Regions from separate parts of the Peribacillus sp. NPDC096540 genome, predicted to be linked through region 2. Evidence: riboswitches for the same ligand, from Rfam matches in the RefSeq annotation. Region 2 holds a riboswitch; each other region holds the start of a gene.

Region 1 (12,595 bases), on a different contig from region 2:
CGCATCCTTTGTTTTGTAAGGTTGTTAGATAAAACCGAATTATTGGATATTCACCAACGATTCTTTTTTTTAATCTCTGTTAAGGGGACCATAATGATGAAAGGCAAGAACGCGGCATCAACAGAGGATAATGAAATACATCTTCTTCAGTTTTTCGTTTCTTTATTTTCTTTTGGCGTTGTTGGTTCATTTCCCATATTTCCACTATCTATTTTGTCCCCATGGGGCCCTCTATAGCTTCCCTTCACCCGACTTCTCACCGGATACTCATTATCGACAAATAAAGAAAAGAGGTTGGGTACTGATATTATTCCTTTACAGTGTAAAAAGGCTACAGATTATCTGTAGCCTTTTTACACTCATACTTGGAGGAGATTTTGCAATATCTGAAAAAAAATAACAGCTGCTCTTACGAGTTAAAAATACAAGCAGTTTAAAGGTATTTAAATGGTGAAGGAAGTTATGTAAAAGTTGCCCAAAATTATGATAGAAAATTGGGTAGAGAAATATCGTGAAACTGGAAGTGTAGATGCTTTGAAAAACACGGCTTCACCATGGGCTGGTGTAAGTCCCGGAAATGATGAAAGTGCTGGTAAAAAAACGAGTAAAACCACACAAGGAGACAAAGCATTAAAAACGATGGCCAGTTCCGATCTTCAGCTAACGCACCCGTTAGTTGAAGAAAAGCTTTATATTATTATGATTTAAAATCAACAGTAGAAAATTTCCTTTTGTTTGCCTGTACTAAAGTAAAAGATAATATAGCAGAAATAAAGATAAGGATTGAACCGAATATATATACAGCTCGTACTCCAACAAAGTCAGCAATGAAACCCATTAGAAAAATGGATAAACCTGTAACAGTTGATAGCAGGATGCCTTGGAATGCAAATACCTTTGGTAAATGTAGAGTTTGAATATTTATTTGAAATGCAGTTTGTTGAGCCACATCTCTAATTTGGTATGCTGGACCCATTGCAACACAAAGCAGAAGGGCCAGTATTGGAATACTCGTCAGCCCATAAATTAACGTAAAAATACTAAATAATAACGAACCAACTGCCATACTAAATATCAAATGCTTCTGAATTGTTTTAGCTAAAAATAAAGTGATTATACCACCAATAATAGAACCAATATAATAACTTGCATTAATAAAACCCCACCATTGCTCCCCTTGGTTTAAGGCTTCTTTTACATACACTAATGTTATTGCTCCAATCCAAATGGAACCTGCCATTCCCTCAATAACATCCATTAAAGTAACCATTCTAAGAGTTAGATTAGACCATAAGATACCCCAGCCTTCTTTCATTAGTGCCCATTTGGATTGCTTTTCCGTTTGAACTTCAACTATATCAATTAAATATTGTGAAGTAATATATAAACATAATACGGAAACCCAAAGCAACACTGCATTAAAAGCCAAAGTTGGATTATGCCCCCAATTTATTACGGCAAAACCAGTAAAGCTATACCCAGCTATTTGAACAGATTGAGTTGTGATGGATATAGAACTATTTGCTTTCACAAGATTTTCTTTCGGTACAATTTTAGGTGTTACAGAATTAAGTAACGGGTTTCCCCATCCTTCCATAAAAGATATTACTAAAATTATAAATAACAGAACATAAATATGAGTAGTTATAGGCAAGAAACCAAAGAGTAAGAGAGTAAGTATTATTGCCTTTAAACCCTGAAGACTCACCATTAATTTAGAAAAAGTGAACTTTTTATATATTAATGGTGATGTTAGACCAGCGATTATATTAGCCAAGGCTTTGAATAAAGGAAATAATGAAGCAATTAATGCAGAATCAGTTTTTTGATATATAAATGTGGTAATAACCATAATGTAAATGACATCAGCTAAGGCTATGCTTGTCTTAGCAAACCAGAAACTATAAAACGGTATTCTTTTCATAATATCTCCCAATGATAAAAAGTTTTTATTAATTAATTATAATGTTCTTAATTATTAATAACTGAAAAAACGCTCTTTAAGTCAATATTATTTTTATGGTTTAATGCCACAACTGTCCCGATAGTATGAAATAAAGAAAAAGCTGCCTTAAAGACTGCTCCTATCTTAAGCTAACGCACCTGTTAGTTTATGTACATTTCTTCACTATTTTTTCAGCGATATTAACATAAATATCCATTAAAAAATCACCACACCTCTAAGAACTAGAAGTGTGGTGAGATGAATTCAATCAAACTTTACATAATCCCCTTCTTTGATTTGATTCTTTTCAAACCATCCAAGATTCACTTCAATTGCATAATGATAAGAAAGATCTGGATCATAGGTAGGACATTTATCCTTTTTACAAGGCTCCATATCAAGTATTTTTAGAATTTCCCCATCTGAATCAAGAAAAGCAATAGATAAAGGAATTAATGTGTTTTTCATCCAAAAGCCACCATATATTTTTTCTGAAAACACAAATAACATCCCCTCATTTTCGGGTAATTTCCCAACAAACATTAAGCCCTTTTCTATTTTTATTTGAGTATCTGCAACTTGAACGGTTAATCTAGTTTCCCTGTTACCACTGAGTATTTTTATCATTTTTGTTTTTATTCTATTTTTCATGTTTGCTCACCCTCGAGTATTATTATAAGCAGGAAAGAAAATTGATGTCTTTTTAAAGAAGTTCATGAGATTGAAATTTCCTTTTTTCGAAAAAACGTCTTTTCCCCTAATAATAAAAAGGAAGAAAGTTTGAGATAAAACGAAAACAAGAAGAAAAAAATAACTAGGCAAGCTCCTTTTCACTTCTAATACTTATTCTATGGTTTTAAATTTAATACTTTGTTTTCAATAATCACAGCAACAATATATAAAAAGATTTGTTCAACTGAACTGCCCCTTTAGTTCAAAAAGAAGGAAGAATCCCCTTACTTCATATCCAGCAAATTTTGTAAACAAAAAGAGCGTTAACCCTTTTGGTTAACGCTCTAAAATCGATTTAAAATACATTAATAGCTAATACATGAACCTATACGACTATGCCAAGTGTAAATTTCAATATCAATCTTCATTCTCTTCTTCTTCATATAAATCGTGTTCACCAATATAAATAGGGCCGTTTGCATGATTAATTCTGATTGGCCATTCATACAGAACGGATAAACGGCTGGATACATCTCTCCCAAATTTACTCGAATCGGTTTCAAAATCTTGAAACTCTTTTAATAGTTCTTTATAAGACGCACTGTCAAATTGTACATTCATTTCCTGCAACCTCATGAAAGCCATATGTCTAATTTCAAGCTCTGCTGCCTTTTCCATTTCTTCTTCAGTTGCCACTCAGAATTCATTAAGGAATGATTCAATACTCAACTTTATTTAGCCATTGACCATCAGGTTTATCATTTATCTCAAATTAATTGACACCAAGCTCTTTTAATACTGCCGTTTCTCTAGCAGCACCACATGCGAATGCAAGTACAAAGAAACTCTTCTTTCTTTTTATTACGATGCCCCCTGTAACATTTTAAAAAGTCGGCTCATCTATTTATGAATATTTTCATTTGTGGTTATTAAGAATGCTGGCAAATCCTACTGAACCTCATTACATAACCGACCGATATCCTCGACTTCAACAACGACCTCATCCCCCGACTTGATCGGGCAGCTGCCAGATGGTGAACCCGTGGCCAAAATGTCACCTGGCTCAAGTGTCATTACCTGCGAAAGCCAGCTGATTAGATACGGAATGCTTAGAGACATTTCATTGGTATTCCCGTCTTGTACAACGCGGCCGTTTAAAGTGGTCACAATCCGCAAATTTGTAGGATCTACCCCGGTAACGATGCACGGCCCCAAAGGTCCGAACGTATCAAATCCTTTGCCCCGCGTAAACTGTGGATCTTTTTTTGTAAGATCTCTTGCTGTGACGTCATTAAATATCGTACAACCAAACACATAATCAAGCGCATCTTCTTCTTTAATGTTTTTTCCGCGCTTTCCAATTACCAAGGCTACTTCCCCTTCAAGTTCTACTTGGTTGGATAGATCGTTTGGAGGAAGGATAATTTTCTCCTTGTCTGGAATAAGCGCAGATAATGGCTTTAAAAATAGAAATGGTTCTACAAGGTTTGCCTCTCCCCCTGTTTCCTTCGCATGACCTGCATATGTCCAGCCGAAATTAACCACTTTCGAGGGTTTTACAGGTTCCAAAATTTTCACGTCACTATATTTCAGCTCTACCCCGTCATACTTTATTTCCTTGTTGACAAGTTCAGCAAAACTGCTAGACAGTTGTAATATCATCTCATCCTCAACAATACCGTAATGTATCTTGCCCTGTTGATTCTGATAGCGAACTATTTTTTGTGTTTTTTGTAGCACATGCATTATGAATAAACTCCTTTGATGTAAGGTATACTGACCTCAGATAATATAAAACTCGGGTCTCCACATAATCGCAAACGAAGACATCCAACTCCATTATAACCGAAAAGCTCAATGAAATAGAAGTTTAGCTTCCACATACAATTAACTCCCCTTTAGCATTCCCGAAGAGCATTAAGGAAAATCAAAATCAAGGATTCATTTCGGTTTATCATTTTTATAAACGATTAAACTTTATTTAAACCGATATATGTTTTTTATAAACGGTACGACTCTATTTTAAAACTACACTAAATGAATTTAATATCACTGTGGAGCGATTAGTGTCTTTGTCTGGAAAAGGTATGTTTTCACTTTCAGTTAGTTTGCGACTAGCCTTTATTTATAACATTTTGAGAATATTTAGAGTATCAAAATATATTTCAGGCGGGAGCACTACAGACTTATCATAACGGAAAAACACCTTTCTGTCATTCTGTACGTGTCGCTTCGGCATTAAATGGACCGATAACCACGATCTGTACGGCTAACGCCTACATTTTGTAGGTTCTTGTTCCCTTTACGGTTTCACCGCCATACCGAACGAGCCGAAAAGTGAACTTGTTTTTTATTTCTTTATCTGTAGTTTATTTAACTCTACGGTTTGTAATGTTGATTCTACTTTCTTTAGAATTTGCTCTTATCTCTCCTGATGGAAAAGAGTTTATTATGGGAACACTGATCCCTTATTTCTTCTTTTTAACTATTTATTGGATAGCTTCATTCTTATATTTCAGAAATACAAAAATTCCACTAATTATAAGTCTTGTCATATTTATTGTCCTTGTCATTTCTATTTTACCTAGACTTTACATTGCCCAAGAGTATCATATAATAGAAGATCGAAATTTAAAGGATGACTACGCAGTAAGCTATCATACTTACAAAATCATTGGAGAAAAATACAGAGGAAATTCAGTTCAAGTATATAAAAAAGTCTTCCCTTTTACTTATAAACCTCAATCCGAATATAAAGACAGGACAGATCAAGCTGGCGATATTATGATGGAATTATATCGTAAAAATTACAAAATAAAAGATGGGAATACTTTGACTATTGGAGATTTCGAAATCCCATTAAAATAAAAAAGACACCATATTTAATATGGTTCCAGACTGTCGACAAAGTCGACAGCTGTTTTTTTGTATAAAGTTTAGCAACAATATATTGTTTCCTTCTTTCAAATTCACAACTAAATGTGCTAATTAAAAGATGCAAAAACCCAATAGGAAGAGCTTCTTTTTCCACCTTGATAAAGGAATAAATAGAAAGGGCATGTTTTGAAAAAAGATTAATCAAAACATGCCCTTATACTATTTAATTGGATTATTCTTTTATAAAAAAGATTGATCATTTTTGTGTTCCTTAATCAACTAACGCACCTGTTAACTTAAGTACATTCTTTCAAAATTTTGTTTTTATAATAAAGGCTATGTTTAAGAATAATGTTGATTATTTTAAAGTTTTAAAGGAAGTCCGTTATGTGCTTCCTTAATGAATATTTTAAAAGATGGGGGATCACCACTTGAATATCAAATTTGTACCGTACCTATCTAAAAATAACGTCTCACTCTATTCATATATTTTATATACTCTTCCCCAAATTTCTTGATACACCATCTTTCTTCTGAAAGAATAATCCAGTGCGCTGATATTTGGAAAACTATTAATAACCCAAGCAATATCCATGAATGTGTAAGCAATACACAACCCAAGAAGTAAATGAAATATGCAATGTACATAGGATTGCGGGATATTCGATATAACCCGTTTACATTTATCCCATTCATTTTAGGTTTAGCATAATTTACTATAGATACCGCATATAAAACAATTCCTGAAATATAGATTATTAGGCCGATATAAAACCAAACTGAGTCTGTTCTAATTTTGAGTAGTAATAAAAATAATAGAATAAGGGCGGTCGTAATTTGATAAATCCAGAAAGCCACTTTTTCTTTTCCCAATAATGGAGCAAAGAAACCTGCACGTTTAGGCCCCTCTTTACTTATTGCACTCAATAGGCCATACCTTATAAGTATAATTGGTATAACTGTCAAAAATGCATCCATTCTATCCCACCTTTTAGGTCTTTAATTTACAATTGAAGTTTATTGCTACTTATTTATATTACGAATACCCCAAAATATGTAAACTTACATTTATTCCATAATTTAAGAAATCCTCTAGTGTTTGAAACATATTCATCCTCCTCACTTAAATACTTCACAGAGCGATTATTTGTCTCATCTAAATACTCCTTCCAGAAAAAAATATTAAGTAATAAGTTCTACAAATAATAAATAATCCCTTGTTGAACTCCCTGCCCAATAAGTTGTTTAACGTAATCCAAAGCGTGGTTCATCGCCAAGAGATACTCCTAATTTCCAGACACTACTGAAAAACCGGTATCTACTAGGGGAGTAATGCCAGACATATAGTATTCTTTAATACTAAAAAAAGGTGGACATGTTGGTATTGATATAGGGAATAAGTAATCATGGGAGGCACAAACTAGTACTGGCATCCCATTTGTGATAGAACAAAATACTTCCAAGTCGAGTATGCACCTGAGTGAGGCTGAACCTTTGCATATTTGGCACCAAACAGCTTTGTTAAGTGCTCAATAGCTGCTTGTTCTGCCACATCATCAAATTCACATCCGCCATAATAACGTATTCCTGGATAACCCTCTGCATATTTATTCGTCATCACACTTCCCATGGCCTCTAATACATCTTGGCTGACGAAGTTTTCTGATGCGATCAACTCTAGTGTTTGATGTTGCCGTTGCCTTTCGTTTTCAATTGCTTAAAAATGGTTTGATCATTTTTCTGCAAACTCATTCTTATTTCCTCCTTTTTTTAGATAGCTGCTGCCACTTCATATCATGTTCCCTGTTTTTGCACGCAAAAAAGGACAGAAAAGGGTAATGGCAACATTCCCTTCTCTGTCCTTTTACCTGAGAGTTTAACTCTATGCTAAAAAGAGTCTTCCCCTTTGGTGGCGTTTTATAAACGCTCTCTCCAGAGTTGCGTCCCATTGTGGTTCTTTACCTGAGAGATTTGTTCCAAGGTTTTTTTGGAACTTGCTCCTTCAGTGGCTGTCTACATTGCACTCTCCCACAATCGTCATCAGCTATATATTTTTTTGAAACACTCTAAATATTCGCGATTGTACATTATTTACATAAGTATTTTTTATGGTATCGCCTCTTTATTTATACATATTCAGGAAACTAAGAAAAGATAAAACGGAGGAAAATCACTTTATATCAGCAAACGCTTTCAAATTTAACAGACTAATGCTTCTTTATGTAGTTCTGCTCTTGATAATCGCTGATTGCAGCCTGGTTTTTCTCTTTTTCTTTTAAAACATAACTAAGTAAGTCTAATGAGAGGCGCGCTGCCACTTGTCCAGTTATTCCCGTATGATCGTAAGGAGTAGCTACTTCTACCATATCAAAACCGATTACTTCTCCTCTTTTTGCAATTCCATGGAGTAATTCGTTGACTTCATCATAAAGCAGGCCTCCAGGAGAAGGTGTGCCTGTCGCAGGGGCGATCGATGGGTCGAGGCCATCAATGTCCATGGTAATATAATATTTTTCACCTTCTGGAATAAGTTCCAGAACCTGTTCAAATCCCATCTTTCTCATTTGGCGGGGAGACAAGATGACACTTCCGTATTCTCTGGCAGCATCGACATCTTCTTTTTTACTGCTGCTGATTCCACGAATGCCCAATTGGAAAATCTTTTGAACATGATTCATTTCAGATAAGCGGCGGATGCAACTTCCATGTCCAACCCGCATTCCTGAACGGTGATCTGCCCAGTCTAAATGTGCATCAATCTGGATCACATGAAATGGCCCGAGTTCACCCAAGCCCTTTCCTACTGGAATTGTAATGGAATGATCTCCACCTAAAACAACTGGCATTGCACCTTTTGAAACGATTTTTCGAATGGCTATTTCCGTATTATCATGGGATTGCATCATATCCCCATGGACTATGTCTACATCACCGCAATCAACGACTTTCCATTTCGGGCCAAGATAAATGATATCATTTTCAATATCATAGGCACCATCTAACCCGAAACTATATAATGTAGAGCCCTCCCGAATTCCTCTTGGACCCATTCTTGCGCCTGACTTCCATTGTGTTCCCATATCATTTGGAACTCCAATGACAGCTACATCTGCATCTAGCTGGTCTAGATCAGGACATACGGGATATTTCCCGAACGTACAGATTCCGGTAAAAGGTAAATTAAGATGTTGTTTTTCATTATTCGACATGAACTTTGCCTCCCACTTGTATTACGTCCTCGTTAATATATAGGCAAGCTTCCTGCCAACCTATAAAACTAGGCAAAACGGAATTGTGTAGTCAATAATGACTACCAGGAACCAACATATTTTCTGATTACTCGATTCTCCCTAGTAAACGCCACGGAGAAAGAGCGCGTGGAATATAATACATATACTGTAAAATATTATTATTTTCTTGTTAGGTCTTAAATTAGGTCTTAAAAAACAAATCTTGATGAACTAGCACTAGTAAAATAAACAATTAGGCTGACAGCTTTCTTTCTTTTCCAGCCCATTTACAGAAATAACATTTTAAAATTTTGGTGGATTCAAAAAAATGCTTCCTCTATTATTAGAACTTCTTCGATGTAAGCATTACTCACTCTCTTTTACTCATTTATCTCTACTTCTCAATTTTTAATGATCAAACCACTTGGTTGGTTCCACTTCTAAGTTAATGTTGATTTGTTTTACCTCACTAAACTCATCTAAACCAAAAGTTCCTAATCCACGGCCAATTCCGCTCTGTTTGTAGCCTCCCCACGGGGCTTCATTGTAGGCTAGATTGTAGGCATTAATCCATGTAATTCCGGCCCTTATTTTCTTAATCACTCTTAAAGCCTTTGCACCGTCTTGGGAAAATACACCTGCTGCGAGGCCATATGGGGAATCATTAGCAAGCTGGATGGCTTCCGCTTCATCTTTAAACTTTTGTACAGTCAGTACTGGCCCAAATATTTCTTCCTGAACAATTCTCATGTCCGGTTTGGTATCAACAAATATTGTCGGCTCAACAAAATAGCCCTTTTCAAGCCCATTGCTTGTGATACGCTTGCCGCCGCAGGCTAATGTCGCCCCTTCTTCTATGCCATGTTGAATATATTGGAGTACCTCATTCATATGTGCTTCACTGACAAGGGCACCCATTTCTGTAGAAGGTTGATCACCAGGACCGACTTGGATCTTTTTCGCTTTCTCTATCAGTCTATCGATAAACTTGTCGTGAATGCTCTCTTCAAGCAGCAAACGCGATCCTGCATTACAAACTTGACCTGCATTTACAAAAATCCCATATAAAGCATAATCCACTGCTGTCTCAAAGTCTGCGTCGGCGAAAATGATGTTAGGTGACTTGCCGCCTAGTTCGAGGGCAATGTTCTTAATATTTCCAGCAGCTGTTTTCATGATGCTTCTGCCCGTTGAGGTGCTGCCAGTGAATGAAACCATATCGACTTTATCGCTTTCCGCTATTTCATTTCCTACGGTTCCCCCACCGCCCATCACGAGATTGGCAACGCCATCTGGAATGCCAACTTCTTTGATAATCTCGAACAATTTGGTAGTGGTAACCGGAGTTATCCCGGCTGGTTTAAACACGACCGCATTTCCTGCAGCAAGGGCAGGGGCTATTTTCCAAGCTCCCGTCAGTAAAGGAAAATTCCACGGAGCGATCAGTCCACATACCCCTACCGGCTCTCGAACAACCATAGCCTGTACAGGACCAGAAACAGGATACGTTTGGCCGTCCGGTTTTGTGACTAAACCGGCATAGTAGCGAAAACAATCCGCTGCGTCAGCAATGTCAAACTCTGACTCTTTAAGAGGTTTTCCGGTATTGGCTGTTTCAAGTTGGCTAAGCTCAGATACATTTTCTTCAATCTTCTCCGCTATTTTAAATAAATAGGAAGCCCGTTCCGAAGCCGGTAAGTCCGACCAAATCCCAGAATCAAATGCTAGTCGTGCTGCATCAATAGCCATCTTGGCATCTTCTGCATTTCCGTTGGGAGCCTCTGCAATGATCTTGCCGTTTGCCGGATTTACAATATTTTTCTTCTGTTTACTTAAAGAATCCATCCACTCACCGTTTATAAACATTTTCAACTTATGCAATTTGAAAAACCTCCAGTTCGTTAATCTTACTTTATAGCAATCTCATATCCATAAATAGCTAATTATGTACCCGCAGCAAGTGGGCATACGCATGTTTTCTGTAAAACATGGCGGCCGCCCAATTAAAACTCCCATCAAGCCGGCCGCCGATTCAAAAATTCTAGATCAACATTAATCTAGTTAAATTTTTAAATTAATGTTGTGTTTTTCGCCTCATAAGTCTTTTGGAATAATGCCAAATAATCTTCGCGTGTCACTTTTCTTGAATTCGTCTGTGTACATAAATGAACTGCTGCCCCTTCAGCAAGGAATGGGAAATCTTCCGGATTGACATTATTTAAATCTCGAAAATCAGGAATGCCAATTTTACGAGCAAGCTCTTTTAACAATACAACACCTTCATAGGCAGTTTCCTCAATTGTTTTACCTTCTTTATTTGCTCCAAGTTTTTCAGCTACAATTGCATGTTTTTCAGGGTTTGAAGGAATATTAAATTCAAACACATGTGGAAGAAAGATAGAATTTGCTACCCCATGTGGAGTATCATAAAGACCTCCAAGTGGTTCAGCCATAGCATGTACAGCACCAAGATCCGCGTGATTAAATGCCATACCTGCAATTAAACTGGCTACAAGCATATTTTTCCGTCCTTCTAAGTCGTTCCCATTTTCTACAGCTAACGGAAGGTACTTAGCAATTAATTCAATTGAATAAAGACTGAGAGCATCTGAAATTGGTTCAGCAATATTGCTGGTATAAGCTTCGATAGCATGTGTAAGTGCATCCATTCCAGTAGCAGCAGTAATAGATTTAGGCAGAGTTAGAGTTAATTCAGGATCCAAAATTGCTAGTTTCGGAGCCAGTCTAATGTCAAGTATAGCCTCTTTCTGTTTTGTAACTGTATCTGTAATGACAGAACCTGTTGTAACCTCACTTCCAGTACCTGAAGTTGTAGGAATACAAATAAGTGGAGTGATTTCTCTCTCTAGTAAATTAAAACCGTAACGATCTCTAAGCTCTCCTCCATGGGTTAAAAGTGTACCAATTGCTTTTGCTGTATCCATCGAACTTCCGCCGCCAAGACCTATCAAAAGATCTATTTCCTCGTCTTTAAATTGTTGATAGGCTCTATGGCAATCTACATCTTTTGGATTAGGAGTAATTTCATCAAAAACAATATAATTGACACCTTCCTGGTCTAACGAATCGGTAACCTTTTGTAAAATTCCAGTTTGCGCCAGTCCTTTATCGGTAATTAGAAGTGCCTTTTTTCCTCCTAGCTCTTTTGCTCTTTTCCCAATATTTTTAACTTTTCCGTTCCCAAACTCTATAGAAGTAGGAAGATTGAAATTAAAATCCCAGATCATCATTAATTTCCCCTTTCAATTTTTCAAATAGTGTAATAGTATAGTGACTCACTCTCTTTTACTCTTTTATATCTACTTCTTCATTTTTTATTGATCAAACCACTTGGTTGGCTCCACTTCTAAATTAATGTTAATTTGTTTTACCTCACTAAACTCATCTAAACCAAAAGTTCCTAATCCACGGCCAATTCCGCTCTGTTTGTAGCCTCCCCACGGTGCTTCATTGTAGGCTAGATTATAAGCATTAATCCACGTAATTCCTGCTCTTATTTTCTTAGTCACTCTTAAAGCCTTCGCGCCGTCTTGTGAAAATACACCTGCTGCGAGGCCGTATGGAGTATCATTGGCAAGTTGGATGGCTTCCGCTTCATCTTTAAATTTTTGCACGGTAAGTACTGGCCCGAATATTTCTTCCTGAACAATTCTCATGTCCGGTTTGGTATCAACAAATATCGTCGGCTCAACAAAATAGCCCATTTCAAGTCCATTGCTTGTGATACGCTTGCCGCCGCAGGCTAATGTCGCCCCTTCTTCTATGCCAAGTTGAATATATTGGAGTACCTTATTCATATGCGATTCACTGACAAGGGCACCCATTTGTGTAGACGGTTGATCACCAGGGC
Region 2 (4,371 bases):
AATAATGTCACCATTACGCCATACCTTGCTAATCACAACGTTTTTTATGTCGTTATTAGGTGCGTTAATCCTTCTTGTATTCTTGATTGCTTGTTTTTAATAGGAGTGTCTTATGCCCTCTTATAGAAACCATCTAAACGAAAACACCCAAAATTAAAAAGCATTGTTTTTCAACTAACGAGTGCGATAGCGCCATAAGAAGGCCGCCTTTTGGCGGCCTTTTGAATATACGATCATTACACAAATCGTCCATTCAAATCAAAGTGAAAAAATACCCTTAATTAACTATCGAGGCAGTTTAGTGAAAGAAGGTTAAAGGTCTTCCTTTTTCTATTTATTCATTTACACAAGATATTTTACGCTCTCAATAGCCGCACGTGTAATATATGGAATAATTTGCGATGGTAAAAGTTAATAAAAATGAGAAAAAGAAGAAATTTAATGAAAAACAAAGAATCATGGATTAAAGCAATTGTAATTGCAGTTGTTTTGGCCTTCACCATTAGAACACATATTTTTGTTCCTATTGTCGTAGCTGGAGAATCCATGATGCCAACATTGAAAAATCATGAGTGCATTATCCTCAATAAGTTCTGTACCAAAATCAATGATATCTATAGGTTTGATATTGTTTTTTTTCATGCAACCAAAGAGAAAGATTACATTAAGATTATAAAGAAGATAATGAATATTATCTTTTTAAAAAGCTAGGATAAACAAACCAAAGAGGCAAACGGATTTCCGCTCGCCTCTTTGGTTTGTTTTAGTTCTAGAAAACGATACTATCTATTAATGATGGTCATTTTTATTTTGCTCTTGATCGTGTTTATGGATAGTATTTACCTTGATTATGCGGTCCGGCTCCCGGCCAAAACCATCAATCTCTAAGCGATCCTTGAACGCTTGGATTACAGAGTACGCATTGGTATCGGGTGTATCCAACATGCCTTGGAAATTCACATATTTGATTCCGTTTTTCTCACCATAATTGCCTGCATGATTATGCCCGTTGAAGTAAGCCACTACATTGCCCGCAGACTCCAGTTCCCGCGTGATTTCAGCGTCATGACACTTAACAACCACGCAGGATATTTTCACGAATGAGAAGTTTAGAGAGAAAATCAAAGAAATGATCTAGGCGAAAAACAAGAACTAAATTTAGAAATTATTGTCATTATTAGGGTGATCAAGCATTCTCCCTGTAAGGGAGGGGGTTAATACCATTTCATAATCTGAAATATGTTAGGGCACTCAATCACCACTAGATAATTAAACGGGATTCTGTAAGTCCAACTATTAGTTTAGCAATCCATTCTGCAACATCAGTTTTATCAGACTGCTTCATATGTTGGGCAAAAACTCAATATCTTCAGCATCTAGTAAATTCACACATGGTTTCCAGTAGACAATATGGGTACATTGATAATGCTTAATCCAGTCAACCAACTGCATTAGAAATACAGTTTTAGATGAAAACGTGAATCTCCTTTCCTTTTTGTTTTATAATATTGAATCCGTTTATCAGCCGGGAGTTAAATCTTACAAGAAGAATATGTGTTTATCTACCTAGAAAACCAGGCTTTGAAAAGAGAAGAAAGAACCGGAGTAACGTATATCCAAGTAAATAATTTGGATCAATAAGGTTTATTATTGTATAACTAGAGATGAGATTTAAAGTTTGATTTCAAAGTAGCTAAGCTTGATTCTAATAATTAAAAAGGGACGAATGGACCATGGCAAAACAACAAATCGGTGTGATAGGTTTAGCCGTAATGGGTAAAAATCTAGCGTTAAATATTGAAAGTCGAGGTTATTCTATTTCTGTTTACAATCGTCCGTCTGAACTGTAAAGGGGGTATGAACTAAAATGAGTAAGGAAAAGAAAATCAAGCTAAAGAAGCCAAAGAAGTGGTGGGTATGGGTTCTAGCAATTATCCTCATTGCTAATATAGCAAGTGGTTGGGACAAAGAGGAAGTTGCTAAAGAAGAGAAGGAGGGTGCCTCTAAGCAATCTATACTGTTGCAAGGATTCTCGCGAGTCTCGCAATACGTCAATTTTCTCTTTTTCCATACATCAATTGTGTTAAAAATATAGACATTATGTCCTTTCCCATCTTTAGATTTAGACGTATTTTCAATGGGCAAAATGCCTAAATCCTTCGTTTTTCTCAGCATCCGTTCAAAAGTGGATCGGTTTACACCTACGATTCAACAAATTTGATTTTGCAATTTAATAACTTTTAATTTATGAACTGTTAGAAAAATCAATATCGTCTATGTTTAAATTTCAGAAAATAATGATTTTTCAGATAGTTATTGAAATTTCCATTAAAACCCGTTAATATACAACTATTAAAGCAACTTTATATCAGCGGATGATGATTGTGGGAGAGACTAAACGTTGTTTAGCACCGAAGGAGCAAACCCTAAAAAGCAGGGAACTAATCTCTCAGGTAAATGGACTACAATTGGACGCGTCTCTGGAGAGAGCCATAGGCCACCGAAGGAGTTAAACTCTCAGGTAAAAGGACAGAGGAAGATAGGAAAACCCCTATCTTTCCTCTGTCCTTTTTTGTATTTGGAAAGATAAAAAAAGGAAAAAGAGAGGAGTGTGCATTGAAATCTGTTAAAAAAAGAGTCAATCTTTGATTTCAACGATTAACGCACAATGTTTTTTTCAAAAAGATTGGTAGATTAGAAAAAAAATTAAAAAAGGGGACAGAATATGAATCTATTTTGTAAAAAAATCTATTATTAAAGAAAGCGCTTACATGAGTGGGGTCATTCTCCCAGTACGCTAATTATTTAACTCATTGAAGGACTGACCCTTTAGTCAGGAAAAAATCACAAATAGCCTATAAAACTAGAAAGTGGGAAATCATATGCAGGAACAAAAGCTGGAGAGAGGCCTAAAAAACAGACATGTACAACTCATCGCTATTGGTGGGGCAATCGGAACGGGATTATTTCTTGGGGCAGGAAAATCTATTCATTTAGCAGGACCATCAATTTTATTTGCTTACATGATTACAGGCGTCATTTGCTTTTTAATCATGGGCGCACTTGGAGAATTACTCTTATCCAATTTGAACTATCATTCTTTTGTTGACTTTGTAGAGAATATTTAGGTAATATGGCAGCATTTTTAACTGGGTGGACCTATTGATTTTGCTGGATTTCAATTGCAATGGCAGACTTAACAGCAGTTGGTCTTTATACCCAGTATTGGTTTCCCTCCGTACCACAGTGGATGCCAGGATTATTTGCGCTTGTCATTTTGCTATTTATGAATCTTGCAACCGTAAAACTTTTTGGCGAAATGGAATTCTGGTTCGCATTAATTAAAGTCGTCGCTATTTTAGCACTCATTGTTATCGGTATTTTCATGATTATTAAAGGCTTTTCCACAGATTCAGGCGCAGCCAGTTTCACGAATCTATGGAGTCACGAAGGTATGTTCCCAAATGGAATAAATGGCTTTATCCTCTCATTCCAGATGGTAGTGTTTGCGTTTGTTGGTATTGAACTTGTAGGACTTACAGCAGGTGAAACAGAAAATCCAGAAAAAGTTATCCCAAAAGCAATCAATAATATTCCTATTCGGATTATAATTTTCTACATTGGTGCACTTATTGTCATTATGAGTGTTTATCCGTGGAACGCAATCATCCCATCGGAAAGCCCATTCGTCCAAGTATTCGTGGCTGTTGGTATCGCTGCGGCTGCTGGCATCGTCAATTTTGTCGTCCTAACATCGGCTGCTTCGGCATGTAACAGCGCAATCTTCAGTACAAGCCGGATGGTATACTCACTGCCAAAGATAAAAATGCACCTGTGCCATTTGCAAAACTTAATGCCCGTAAAGTACCTTCCAATGCATTGGCCTTTTCAACTGTCGTCATTCTAATTTCCGTTGTTTTGAACTATTTAATGCCAGAGGGAGTATTTACGTTAATTACAAGTATTTCTACAGTATGTTTCATCTTTATTTGGGGAGTTACTGTCATCAGTCATTTAAAATACCGCAAAACAAGGCCAGATCTAGCGAAAATGAACAAATTTAAATTACCACTTTATCCAATTTCTAATTACTTGATCCTTACTTTCCTAGCGTTCGTACTTGTTGTGCTTGCACTTTCGGAAGATACTCGTGTTGCCTTGTTCGTAACTCCTGTTTGGTTTATTATGCTGATTACGATTTATAGGATGCGGAAAACGGAGGTAGATCAGTCGAATCAGAGGAAGGCAGCGGGAAATTAAGTGGCAATCTGCCCGCTTCAATAAGCAACCATTAAGATATCTGAATGATCATATTTTGATGAGAAAAAAGATTATTTTAGAATAGTGTTGTTAGCGCTTTCAAAAATGCTT
Region 3 (12,595 bases), on a different contig from region 2:
CCATTTCTTTTCCTGTATAACCAGCAGCTATAAAAGCTGCTATAATGGAGCCTGCACTTGTTCCAGCTGTCCTTTGAAATATAAATCCACGCTCCTCCAATTCCTGCAGGGCTCCTACTAAACCATATGCCTTAATCCCGCCTCCGGAAAAAACGCCGTCAATAATCATTGCTGCCCTCCTCTAATCCGGTCTTTACATTTTTAAGCAGGATTAGAGCGATTTATGACTGATTTATATAGAAACAACCTTTCATCAGGTAAAATACTGAATTTCCGATTTAGGAAAAAATTTTGCTATATACCCACGAATGGTCGTTTCCAGTTCTGCGGCTTCTTCGGTTTGGTAAACATATTTGCCAATTCCATATCGGCCCCATTTATACTTGCGCTTCGTTTCGTCCAGTTCCAATTTTGTTTTCGGATAGTTTTTTTGAATTACTTTTTTAGCAGGACCAGTAAATCGATGCTGGATTAGTTCAAAAGTCAAGTCCGGGATATCCACCCCTTTTAACGCCTCACTTAACCGTTCGAATAATTCATGGTAGCCCTCTTTCCATGCTTCATGACGATATATTGGAGCTACGATAAAACCTAGGGGATATCCGGCACCTGCTACTTTACATGCCGCTTCCATTCTTTCCTCGAAACTCGAAGTTCCGGGCTCGAAATTCTTTATTACGTAACGTGAATTTATACTGAACCGAAATCTCGTTTTTCCATTATGTTCAGCATCCAACAGGTGGTCGACATGATGAAATTTAGTTACGAACCTTAAAACCCCATATTCACTTTTCCCAAAATATTCTATAGCCCTTTTTAACGAATGTGTCAAATGATCAATTCCGACGATATCTGAAGTACAGGCCGCCTCAAAACGAGTAATTTCAGGCTTTCTCTCATTGATATATTTTTCGGCTGAATCTAAAATTTCCTCGAGATTCACATATGTCCTAATGTATGGCTTTGTTCCGAGTGTCGTCTGTAAATAACAATAATGACAATGCCCCATACACCCGGTAGCAAGAGGGATGGCATATTCAGCAGATGGCTTTGAAGAATCGAATTTCAATGTTTTTCTGATGCCCACCACAAGCGTCGACTTGGCGACACGATATTTTTGCAGATCATTTTCTCCAGGAAGATCCCTAATTTGGTTATGTGATGTGGTCTCACGGATTTCAATGTTCAAATCCTCGAATTTCTTTTTCAATTCCCGGCCAAGCGGGTATTCCAATGCCCTGGGCTCGATATATACTAACTGTGGCATAAATGGTTTCATTTCGTTCTCCATTCTTTTATGGATTTGTTCATACTTTTATTCAAACTAGACAATCTAACCTATAAGGATAGTTTTTCTTAATTTAGTTATCCTCATGATTGATTCTAATTGGTAAATTCAAAGATTGGAGATGCGATATGGCTAAAAAGCAAAACTTCTTAACAAATGGCATGGGTAAACAAGTAATTACCGTACAAACAGATAATAAATATCCCAATTCCCGGAATATCCCTGGTGACTCTGTCGATCAATTCTCGGTGTTAAAGGATGGAAACCAATACTTGGCCGAAAAGGAAATTGCCCAGCAAAATGAAAATGGCTGACAAATGCCAATACAGCAGAGAAGACCGAATCCTAAGACTCGGTCTTCTCTGCTGTATTCATTTTCATTGTATTTTCTTTAAGGAGTTTAAAAGAAAGGAAAAGCAAGATTATACCCAATATCCCGGCAATAATATAACTCATATTTAAATGGTTTTTCATTAAAACTGACATGAGTGGTGGTCCTGCTGCAACACCGATAAACCGTGCAGAACTATAAAAAGAGGAAATTGTTCCCCGCTGTGTCTTTTCAATATTTTCAGTAATAAGCGCATCCAAAGTCGGCAGCATAGCGCCAATCGCGATTCCTAATAAACTTGTAATAATAAGCAGCAACATCATTTTTTCCTTCGTATAGCCGACAAAAACTACACTTCCTGACATTAATATTAAGCTAATCAATATAATCTTTCTCATCAACGGTATGCTTCCTTTAATTTTCCTTCCTGCCACATAAGAGGAAATACATAAGAAGAACAAAGGGATGGCCAAGACAAAGCCTTTTTTAACGCCTTTTAAATCATGTAATTTTTCTAGACTTTCCGATAAAAAAAATAGCACTGCAAAAAGAACAAGCATGACAAACACGCCCAATAAGAATACAACGGAAAGCCACTTCCCTCCCTCCTCAAACGTTACTTTCGTTTTATTTAAAAATTCTTTGAACTTTACTGGTGCATGATTATTCTTTGGTACTTTTATAAAGAAAAAAACGAGAACAATTGAAATTAAACTAAAAAAAGAAATAGAAAAGAACGGTAAAAACCAAATAAGTGAAGCGAATAAGGATCCTAAAATCGGACTTAACACTTTCCCGAAGGTATTCGATGTTTCAATTATGCCTAAACAGGAACTTGTTTTCTCATCATCCGCTTTATAAAGGTCACCTACTAATGGCAAGACGATTGGAGTTGCCCCAGCCGCACCAATCCCTTGAAGAACACGGCCCATGATAATCCAGGTATACGGATTGTCCATCTTCCAAGAAACAAAACCAGCAATCAAACCACCTATCAAAGCTAAAATTAGGCTTGGTAGAATAACTTTTTTCCTTCCAATGCGATCAGACAAGTAACCTGCTACTGGAATTAGAAAAATGGAAGCGATTGAATAACTGGTGATTATCATACTCGACTGAAAAGATGTTATATTCACTTTTTCTTCAAAAACCGGCAACACGGGAATAAGCATAGAATTTCCTAGTGTCATGACGAGCGGAATCGAAGCCATGCTTACAATACACCAAGCACTTACCTTCGTATTATCGCATTTCTGATTTTCCATTCATACACCCCATCATAGTTAATACTTTGTAGTTTAACCATATATCAAGGAAAGCCTTCATGAGAACTAATAACAATTACTTGTTTATAAACCAATAAAAGGTAATCTTAAATTTAAAAGCTCAAAATATTGAATAAACACTCAAAGATCTGCAAAAAAAAGGCGTTAAGATCAGCTTTTCAGCTGTACCTTAACGCCTTTCTTAAATTAAGCTTATAGGCCGCATTTTAATTGTGCGCCACAATTCGTGCATGTATTACATCCACCCATTTCCTGAACTTCACCTTTACGGCAAACTGGGCAGGTGTTACCTACTTCCGACCCAATCGTAACATTCGTCGAACGCAGTTCATTTATCGTATCAACTAATACGACTTTTTTCTTTTCTTCCACATCTGTTAATTCATCCATTTCAAGTTGCTCATCCATTTGGTTTTCTTCTGCTTTAAGCGTAAGTACCTGACTGTCACGGCTTCCATCTACATAGACCGTACCGCCTTTTGCTCCGCCTTTGTATAGACGTTCATATACTTTTTCAACTTGTTCAACGGTATATCCTTTAGGAGCGTTAACCGTTTTACTAATCGAGCTGTCAATCCAGCGTTGAATAATGCATTGAACATCAGCATGAGCTTCAGGAGCCAATTCCATTGCAGAAATGAACCATTTCGGAAGCTTTTCTGGATCCGCTTTTGGATGACGTTCCAAGTATTCCTGTACGATGTCAGCCTTAACCTCAATGAATTTACCAAGACGACCGCTGCGGAAATAAGTGAAAGAGAAATATGGTTCAAGACCAGTTGATACCCCAACCATCGTACCTGTGCTGCCTGTAGGAGCAACTGTCAATAAGTGAGAGTTACGGATACCATGTTCAGCAACACTGTCTCTGATATCTTCTGGCATTTTTTCCATAAATCCTGTTTGAGTGAAACGCGTTCTAAGCTCATTGGTTTCTTCATCAGTTGACCCGATTAGGAACGGGAAACTGCCCTTTTCTTTAGCGAGGTCTACTGAAGTCCTGTATGCTGTAGTTGCAATCGTTTCAAACACCTTGTCTACCAGGATATTTCCTTCTTCAGATCCGTACTCCGTTTCACAATAGATTAACAAATCATGTAGACCCATTACACCAAGACCAACCCGTCTCTCGCCGAGTGCTTGTTTCTTGTTTTCATCTAAGAAGTAAGGGGTTGCGTCAATGACGTTATCCTGCATACGCACACCCACTTCTACGGTCTTCTTAAGTTTCTCAAAGTTTACGGTTTTGTTTTCTTTATCAGCCATTTCTGCTAAATTGACTGCTGCTAGGTTACATACTGAGTATGGAGCCAGTGGCTGTTCACCACATGGGTTCGTTGCTACAACTTGTTGTCCGTATGCTTTTGCATTTGTTTTCTCGTTAGCATTATCAATAAAGAAAATACCCGGCTCTGCAGAATAAGTAGCACAAATATTAATTAAGTTCCAAAGCTCTTTAGCTCGGATTTTACGGTAAACACGAACTTTCCGGCCCATTTTTTCCCACTGGCGTACATCACCGACATTGTGCCATTCTTCATTATAAATCGCCATTTCTTCAGCATTATAGCTTTCAACATCCGGGAAACGCAATTCATATTCCCCATCTTTTTCGGCAGCTTCCATAAATTCCTTAGTCAAGCAAATCGAGATATTGGCGCCTGTTAGAAAATCAGCATTATGGACACTGTACGTTCCGCCTGTACGAACCTTTTCCTCGGCCTCTCTAATGATTTTCTCGCTAAATCCGCCTAAACCCGGAATCTCTTTATAGTTGATAATACCTTGGTACATAGCCGTTTCTTGTTCGGTATGCGGTGTGAATTTTAATTTATCCGTAGCATATTTTTTGATGGCTTCATCTTTTGTGTTTTCCACTAAGTAGCGAAGAATCCGTGGATTTTGCATTTTCGAAATAATGAACTCAGCAATATCTGGATGCCAATCCGCAAGCATAATCATTTGTGCACCGCGTCTGCTTCCGCCCTGTTCAACAAGATGGGTCAATTTCGCAATATCATCAAGCCATGAAACTGAACCGGAGGATTTTCCATTTACCCCTTTTGCCAACGTGTTTCTTGGACGAAGTGTCGATCCGTTCGTACCTACACCGCCTCCGCGGCTCATGATTTCCATGACTTGCTTTCGATGTTCGGAAATTCCTTCGCGTGAATCCGGAACAAATGGCATTACATAGCAATTAAAATAAGTAACATCCGTGTTAGAACCAGCTCCATATAATACACGTCCTGCAGGGACAAAATTAAGGTTCTTTAATTCTTCATAGAACTTATTGAACCATTCCGTTCTTTTTTCTTCAGTCGTTTCCACTGAAGCCAATCCCGTAGCATTACGTTTTGCAATTTGTTCATAGTATATTTCAAGCGGCTTTTCAATGATATCAAGCGGCCGATTTACAATCCCAGTTTCCACTTCTTCCGGGTTATCTAATGCTCCGCGGAATTCATCATCCACTAATACCTTAGCTTTTTTCGTTTCCCAATCTATTTCAACGATGTAACCAAGACCCCGTGCAGGAAATTTCGGATCTTCCTTAATCGTCAATACTACAAAATCGCCAGTCGATAGCGTAATTTTTTCAGTATCCTTAAAAGAATAGCGGTCAAGCATAACTAGACGGGACACGCCTTTATGCGTCATTTTCATATCAGCTGTTACAGGATGGACCTGGGGAAATAAAGAAATATCCTTATTCAACCTTTCTAGATCAACCTTTAAAGCTTCTTTTATTACAACCGACATAATTCCCTCTCCTTTATATGTTTCAAGATCCGTTCTTGCTGCAAAAATCTATATGTAGTCTTACATGTCCGTTTCGCTTAACAAGTTACCCTAAATTTATCATAGTGAAACTCAAAAATCAATATATAGTGTCGCAATAAATATTTCGACTACTATATATTGTGTTTACGTTGATTAACTTTTAATTTTGTCAAACGATAAATCAATTAATATAGTTAGTAATAGGGAGGAAAATGTCGATTTATAATAATTTTTCATCAGATTTCAATTAATTTGAACCTTGCTTTTTCCCTATCCTTGTTAGTGCTTATAGTTGCAAGGAAAAGCTTATTTGTTTACACAAATCTGAACATTTTTATTATCTATTCTAATCATCCTGCTTCCTCTATCTCAAAAAATTCCATTCATCACTTTCATATTTACTTTCAGCAAGGGTCTTTACCTCTAGCAACTGTTTTTCATTGAGGACGTATGGCTCTAAATCAATGGACAGCCCTTCTGCAAAACCTTTTTCAAAAGCAACTTTTGCTTCAGGGATGGTAATCTTTCTTCCAGCAATATCATTAATGGCCACAGCTTTGTTTTTTAAATTTTTTTGCATTCTTTCTTTAACCCTATCATTGGAGAATTTAAATACACTAAAAAGCTTGTCCTCATCAAGCTCAAGTAAAATTGCCCCATGCTGAAGGATTACACCTTTTTGCCTTGTTTGTGCACTGCCAGCTACCTTCCGGCCCTCAACAACCAATTCATACCAGCTTGGCGCATCAAAGCAAACCGAAGATCTTGGTGTTTTTAATGCCGCTTTTTCCTCTTCGGTTCGAGGTACGGAAAAGGAAGCATCTAGTCCAAGATTTCTAAATCCCATTAATATGCCTTCAGAAATGACCCGATATGCTTCTGTAACGGTATTAGGCATTCCCGGATAGGATTCTGGAACAATTACACTATAGGTTAATTCATGTTCATGCAGTACCGCACGTCCTCCTGTTGGTCTGCGAACAAAACCAAGGCCCTGCCTTTTAACTTCTGCTATATCAATTTCAGATTCTGCCTTTTGAAAATAACCAATCGACAATGTAGCTGGGTCCCAACCGTAAAAGCGTATAATCGGTGGTATTTCCCCTTTACTCTGCCAGTTTAAAAGAGCTTCGTCCATCGCCATATTAAAAGCCGGTGAACAATATCCTGAATCTATAAATCCCCATTTTTCTTTTGTCATCCTTACCCCTCATTTCATGTAGACTGCTTTAAAGTAGGTCAGTAATTCCGTCATAAAAAAAACTCACATGTAGTAGTTTAACAGACTTTAACACTCTAAAAAAGAAAGTACTATTAAGTCGATAAAGAATTTTACGAAAATATTTTTTGATTATTAGTTAAAGCAATTATATAATAAAGATTGTCTGTATTCGTTAGGTAGAAGGGAGTTTTTATGTTTGGAATTATTATATACACTGCTCATCATCATAGGAGCGGTTATTGCGTATTCACTTTTTAATTGGTACCGCCAGCGTAAAATCGTTAAAACGTTAACACAGGATGAATTTATTGCTAACTACAGAAAAGTACAACTAATCGATGTGCGGGAACCAAATGAATTTGATAATGGTCATATCTTAGGCGCAAGAAACATCCCTATGACACAAATGAAAACTCGCCTGGTTGAAATTAGACCGGACAAGCCTGTATACTTGTACGCTCAAAGCGAAATCATCAGCGGAAGAGCTGCAGCCATGCTATACAAAAAAGGCTACAAAGAACTGTTTCATCTAAAAGGCGGTTTCAAAATGTGGACCGGTAAAATTAAAGCAAAGAAATAAGAACCCATCTCCGCATGGGCTCTTTTTAATTAAAAAGCTATCATTCTAAAAATTGAAATGAAATGCCGTCTTATTGCTTATTATGTCTTATGGTATATTCATTTCCAGCCGGTCATTCTCTATACATATAAAAAATAAAAATCCCCGCTCTGATGGCGGGGATTTTTATTTAGGCTATTAAGCTTGATAACGGAGGACTGGTTTTCTTGCAGCAAGTGTTTCATCCAGCCTTTTAATAACTGTTGTATGTGGCGCTTCCTGTACGATTTCCGGAGTTTCTTCCGCTTCCTTAGCTATTTGAATCATCGCATCAATGAACGCGTCGAGAGTTTCCTTTGACTCCGTTTCAGTCGGTTCTATCATCATTCCTTCTTCCACGTTCAACGGGAAGTAAATAGTAGGTGGATGATAGCCGAAGTCTAGTAATCTTTTGGCAATATCGAGTGTTCGGACGCCCAACTTCTTTTGCCGGCGGCCACTAAGCACAAATTCATGCTTACAATGACGATTATATGGTAAATCAAAATATGGTTCCAACCTACGCATCATATAATTCGCATTGATGACCGCATTCTCCGTGACAGCCTTAAGACCATCAGGACCCATTGAACGAATGTACGTATAAGCCCTCACATTTATTCCGAAGTTTCCGTAATAAGGTTTAACTCTTCCGATGGATTGCGGGCGATCATAATCCAGCATAAATTGCTCATCTCGTTTGACCACGAGTGGTTTAGGCAAGTAGGGAATCAAATCCGATTTTACTCCGACAGGACCAGAACCCGGACCACCGCCGCCATGTGGACCTGTAAATGTTTTATGGAGATTTAAATGGACCACATCAAAGCCCATATCACCTGGGCGGGCTTTAGATAAGACTGCATTAAGATTGGCCCCGTCATAATAAAGCTTCCCACCAGCATCGTGGACAAGTTTTGCCATTTCCAAAATATTCTCTTCAAACAATCCTAGCGTATTGGGATTCGTCAGCATTAAAGCCGCCGTATCCGAACCTACCACGCGCTTTAAATCTTCAAGGTCAACTAAGCCATTTTCATCAGATTTTACCGTAATCGTTTCCAGTCCCGCAACAGTGGCGGAAGCTGGATTCGTACCGTGTGCCGAATCAGGAACAATCACTTTCGTCCGTGCTGTATCACCGTTCGCTTCATGGAAGGCGCGAATCATCATTAACCCTGTCCATTCACCATGTGCACCTGCTGCTGGCTGTAAAGTCACTTGATCCATCCCTGTGATTTCTGTTAAATGTTCTTGCAAGTCAAATAATAGTTCCAAGGCTCCCTGCACAGTCGCCGGATCTTGATATGGATGGATATGGGCGAAACCGTTAAAACGCGCCACATTTTCATTTATTTTCGGGTTATACTTCATCGTACAAGAACCGAGTGGATAAAAGCCCGAATCCACCCCGTGATTCCGTTTGGATAAAGCCGTATAATGACGCATGATATCTAATTCCGATACTTCTGGAAGCTCAGCCTCTTCTTGACGGATGTACTCGGCAGGAAAAATCTCTTCAAGCGAAATTTTTTCAACATCCATTTCCGGTAGACTGTACCCGATTCGACCGGACGTACTGATTTCAAAAATGAGTGATTGATCTTGATTATTCATGTTGATCCCCCAATTCCTGCGCAAGTGCATCAATTTCTTCTTTTGTTCTAAGTTCTGTTACAGCCACAAGCATATGGTCTTTCAACTGTGGATAAACAGTCCCTAAGTCGAAGCCGCCGATCATTTCTTTATCAAAAAGACTTTGATTAATTTCTTGGTAAGGAGCCGGCAATTTAATGACAAATTCATTAAACGAAGGTCCTTCAAACACCACTTCTATTCCTTTTTCCTTTAAAGCTTTTTTCGCATAATAGGCTTTTTGAATATTATTAACAGCCATTTCTTTGACACCCTTTTTCCCAAGTGCGGTCATCGCAACAGAAGCTGCTAAAGCATTCAACGCCTGATTGGAACAGATATTGGATGTTGCCTTGTCACGACGAATGTGTTGCTCACGAGCTTGAAGTGTCAGTACAAATCCCCGTTTACCATCTTCATCCACTGTTTGCCCGACGAGACGACCTGGCACTTTTCGAACAAGTTTGTTCGTGACCGCAAAGTATCCGCAATGAGGTCCGCCAAAAGCTGCTGGAATACCGAATGGCTGAGCATCGCCTGTTACGATATCAGCTCCAAGGGCACCTGGGGGTGTCAATGCACCTAGTGCAAGAGGGTTACTCGAAACGATAAACATGGATTTCACATCATGAATGATTTCTTCCATTTCTTTCAACGGTTCAATACGTCCAAAGAAGTTTGGATATTGGACAATGACTCCCGCAATATCATCTTTTGCCAATTCCTTTAAGGCGGCTAGATCTGTCACACCATCTTTAAATGGAATTTCAATGACTTCTACTCGCTGACCTTTCGCATACGTCTTAACGACTTCCCTTGATTCAGGATGTACTGCAGCTGAAATGAGAATTTTCTTACGTCGTGTATGACCGGATGCAAGCATCGCTGCTTCCGCTAATGCCGTCCCTCCGTCATACATGGAGGAGTTAGCTACATCCATTCCGGTCATTTCACAAATCATCGTTTGATATTCAAAAATGGCCTGAAGCTCCCCCTGTGAAATTTCCGGCTGATAAGGAGTGTAGGCTGTATAAAACTCCGAACGGGATAGAACGTGATCGACGATGACCGGTGAATAATGGTCATACACGCCCGCACCAAGAAAGGAAGCATAGTTTTTAAGATCAGCATTCTTGGCCGCAAGTTTTGATAATTCTTTCATTAAGGCTGGCTCTGATTTAGCTGGTTTAATGTCATATTCGCCTTGAAAACGGACACTTTCAGGAATATCGTTGAAAAGGTTCTCAACAGAAGGGACCCCTATTACCTCCAGCATTTGTTGTTTATCCTGCTCTGTCATGGGTAAGTAACGATGTTTCATCTTAATGACCATTCCTCTCTATTTACGTGGTTTTTTATAAAAAGGTGTTTGTATAATAACGGCTTTCAATCGTTTTGAACGAATTTCCACTTCGACTTCCAAATCCATCACCGAATAGTCTTTATCGATAAGTACCAATCCTACATTTTTCTTCAAGGTTGGTGATTGAGTGCCAGTCGTAACTTCACCAATGACTTTATCCCCACTGTATACCTTATAACCATGACGAGGAATGCCTCGGTCAATCATTTCAATTCCGACAAGCTTACGTGGTGCCCCATTTTCCTTTTGTTCAGCTAGAACGGCTTTCCCGAAAAAGTCGGCTTCCTTATCCACTTTAACCGCAAAACCAATCCCGGCTTCAATTGGGGTAATATCCGGTGAAAGCTCCTGTCCATAAAGCGGAAGTTTAGCTTCAAAGCGGAGTGTGTCACGTGCCCCTAAACCTATCGGCTGTATCCCTTCTTCTTTTCCTGCATCAAGAATAGCTCTCCAAAGGGCCGGGCCATTTTCACTGCGGCTATATATTTCAAAACCATCTTCACCCGTATATCCTGTACGTGAAACGATCGTGGAAAGCCCATTTATCAGGACATTTTCCTTGAATTTAAAAAAGCCAATTTCACTCAAAAGTGTATCATTAGATAGTTTTTGTAATATTTTCTCTGCAAGAGGTCCCTGCAATGCCAACTGTGTATAATCGCTTGATACATTCGAAAGTTGGACATCCTCTGAACAATTAGCTTGAAGCCAGTTAAAATCTTTTTCTGTATTGGCGGCATTGACCACGAGCAGATAGTCATCTTCTGCTCTTTTATAAATGATAAGATCGTCAACCGTACCGCCGTTTTCATAACACATAGCCGTATAAATTGCACCACCCTGTTTTAGCTTTGATACATCATTGGTCATCATTTTTTGTAAAAAGGAAAGACTCCCTGGTCCCTTTACATCAACCTCACCCATATGGGAGACATCAAATAAGCCAGCTTTTGTACGAACTGCTTCATGTTCGTCCTTGATACCCGAAAATTGAACAGGAAGTTCCCAGCCGCCAAAATCGATTGTTTTTCCTCCGCATTCACGATAAACCTCAAATAGTGGCGTTCTTTTTAAATTGGTCAAAAAATGACCCCCCTTATATTTTTTAAATGTACTTTGCTTTCTTTTCTAAAATCTTCTTTCCATTCAATCAGATCTTCTTATACTTCTCATCCTGTTCATAATGAGGAAAAAAGGGCACAAAAAAGGACAGAGAAAGCCCTATAGAGCTTTTTCTCTGTCCTGAAACCTGAAAGTTTACCTATATAATAGGTTTTCCCCTTTGGTGGCCGTCCTGCAACGAGCGGCGCTCTCCAGAGTTGCGTCCAATAAGAGTTCTTTTGCCTGAGAGATTCACTGCTAAGTTTGCTCCTTCGGCGCTACATTCGTAGTCTCTCCCCTTATCTTCACCCGCATATAAATGTGTCTCCACCAATTAGGAAAGTAAATAATTCCTACTGATAGTTAGTAAAACCTCTGTGCATTTACAAAATGCGTTCTCTACCAACTCTCCTTAAAACTTCGGGGAACTTAATGAATGATCTCTAGTCTGTTAATCTGGGATAAAGTAGGAGCCGGTTGCCCATACTATTAAAAACGCTACATTCAGAAAAATGGACGCTTCTTTTAAGCGTTTGGGAAATTGGAATTTTCTAAATATACTTACATCCTACCTTAAGAAACTTTTCTCTGCAATATCTTTTTACAGAGAAATATTTTTCTTACTACACATATAAAATGTTCGGGTTTCAACCCTAAATAAGAAAATTATGATTTTAGAAGGAGTAGTTTCAATGAAAATTAATATATCCTTCAGTTCTGATTGGAATGACGGGTTTCTACAAAAGATGGAAAATGACGGTCCATGGGGAAATTGGGAGCTTTATAAATTGGCTGTTCAAATGGAAGAAAACCTCATTATTCCTGATTTTGAAGGTTTACAGGCACCCAAGCATCTTCCACAGCTCACCCCGCTTCCCCACCAATTGGAAGCAGCAAAGCAGGTAGTTGAAAAGATGAATGGAAAAGCCATTTTAGCTGATGAAGTAGGTCTCGGTAAAACAATCGAAGCTGGCTTGATTCTAAAAG

The links. A riboswitch is a leader RNA that binds a small molecule or an ion and turns the genes downstream of it on or off. The one in region 2 is predicted to bind glycine.
Region 1: it holds a riboswitch for glycine, as region 2 does, so the genes downstream of both, glyA (serine hydroxymethyltransferase) here and ACQKMR_RS26900 (amino acid permease) in region 2, are expected to answer to the same signal.
Region 3: it holds a riboswitch for glycine, as region 2 does, so the genes downstream of both, gcvT (glycine cleavage system aminomethyltransferase GcvT) here and ACQKMR_RS26900 (amino acid permease) in region 2, are expected to answer to the same signal.

What each region holds. Positions count from the first base shown of each region.
Region 1 is NZ_JBNNTG010000056.1:4,240-16,834, forward strand. It holds gene ACQKMR_RS26395 (hypothetical protein) at 472-708, shown strand; gene ACQKMR_RS26400 (MFS transporter) at 698-1,924, opposite strand; gene ACQKMR_RS26405 (DUF192 domain-containing protein) at 2,210-2,596, opposite strand; gene ACQKMR_RS26410 (hypothetical protein) at 3,035-3,313, opposite strand; gene ACQKMR_RS26415 (fumarylacetoacetate hydrolase family protein) at 3,566-4,363, opposite strand; gene ACQKMR_RS26420 (hypothetical protein) at 4,955-5,485, shown strand; gene ACQKMR_RS26425 (methyltransferase family protein) at 5,954-6,472, opposite strand; partial or broken gene glyA (serine hydroxymethyltransferase) at 6,927-7,246, opposite strand; glycine riboswitch at 7,342-7,435, opposite strand; glycine riboswitch at 7,436-7,535, opposite strand; gene speB (agmatinase) at 7,702-8,703, opposite strand; gene ACQKMR_RS26440 (aldehyde dehydrogenase family protein) at 9,133-10,605, opposite strand; gene ACQKMR_RS26445 (iron-containing alcohol dehydrogenase) at 10,794-11,975, opposite strand; gene ACQKMR_RS26450 (aldehyde dehydrogenase family protein) at 12,060-12,595, opposite strand, start outside.
Region 2 is NZ_JBNNTG010000061.1:11,379-15,749, reverse strand. It holds gene lepB (signal peptidase I) at 442-711, shown strand; gene ACQKMR_RS26915 (hypothetical protein) at 790-1,023, opposite strand; partial or broken gene ACQKMR_RS26910 (NAD(P)-binding domain-containing protein) at 1,734-1,844, shown strand; gene ACQKMR_RS26905 (hypothetical protein) at 1,868-2,095, shown strand; glycine riboswitch at 2,376-2,475, shown strand; glycine riboswitch at 2,479-2,535, shown strand; partial or broken gene ACQKMR_RS26900 (amino acid permease) at 2,883-4,260, shown strand.
Region 3 is NZ_JBNNTG010000003.1:170,780-183,374, reverse strand. It holds gene ACQKMR_RS04790 (patatin-like phospholipase family protein) at 1-169, opposite strand, end outside; gene splB (spore photoproduct lyase) at 254-1,279, opposite strand; gene ACQKMR_RS04780 (hypothetical protein) at 1,417-1,602, shown strand; gene ACQKMR_RS04775 (MFS transporter) at 1,634-2,884, opposite strand; gene ACQKMR_RS04770 (vitamin B12-dependent ribonucleotide reductase) at 3,098-5,668, opposite strand; gene ACQKMR_RS04765 (lipoate--protein ligase family protein) at 6,054-6,890, opposite strand; gene ACQKMR_RS04760 (rhodanese-like domain-containing protein) at 7,108-7,491, shown strand; gene gcvPB (aminomethyl-transferring glycine dehydrogenase subunit GcvPB) at 7,669-9,126, opposite strand; gene gcvPA (aminomethyl-transferring glycine dehydrogenase subunit GcvPA) at 9,119-10,465, opposite strand; gene gcvT (glycine cleavage system aminomethyltransferase GcvT) at 10,484-11,590, opposite strand; glycine riboswitch at 11,743-11,826, opposite strand; glycine riboswitch at 11,830-11,917, opposite strand; gene ACQKMR_RS04740 (DEAD/DEAH box helicase) at 12,301-12,595, shown strand, end outside.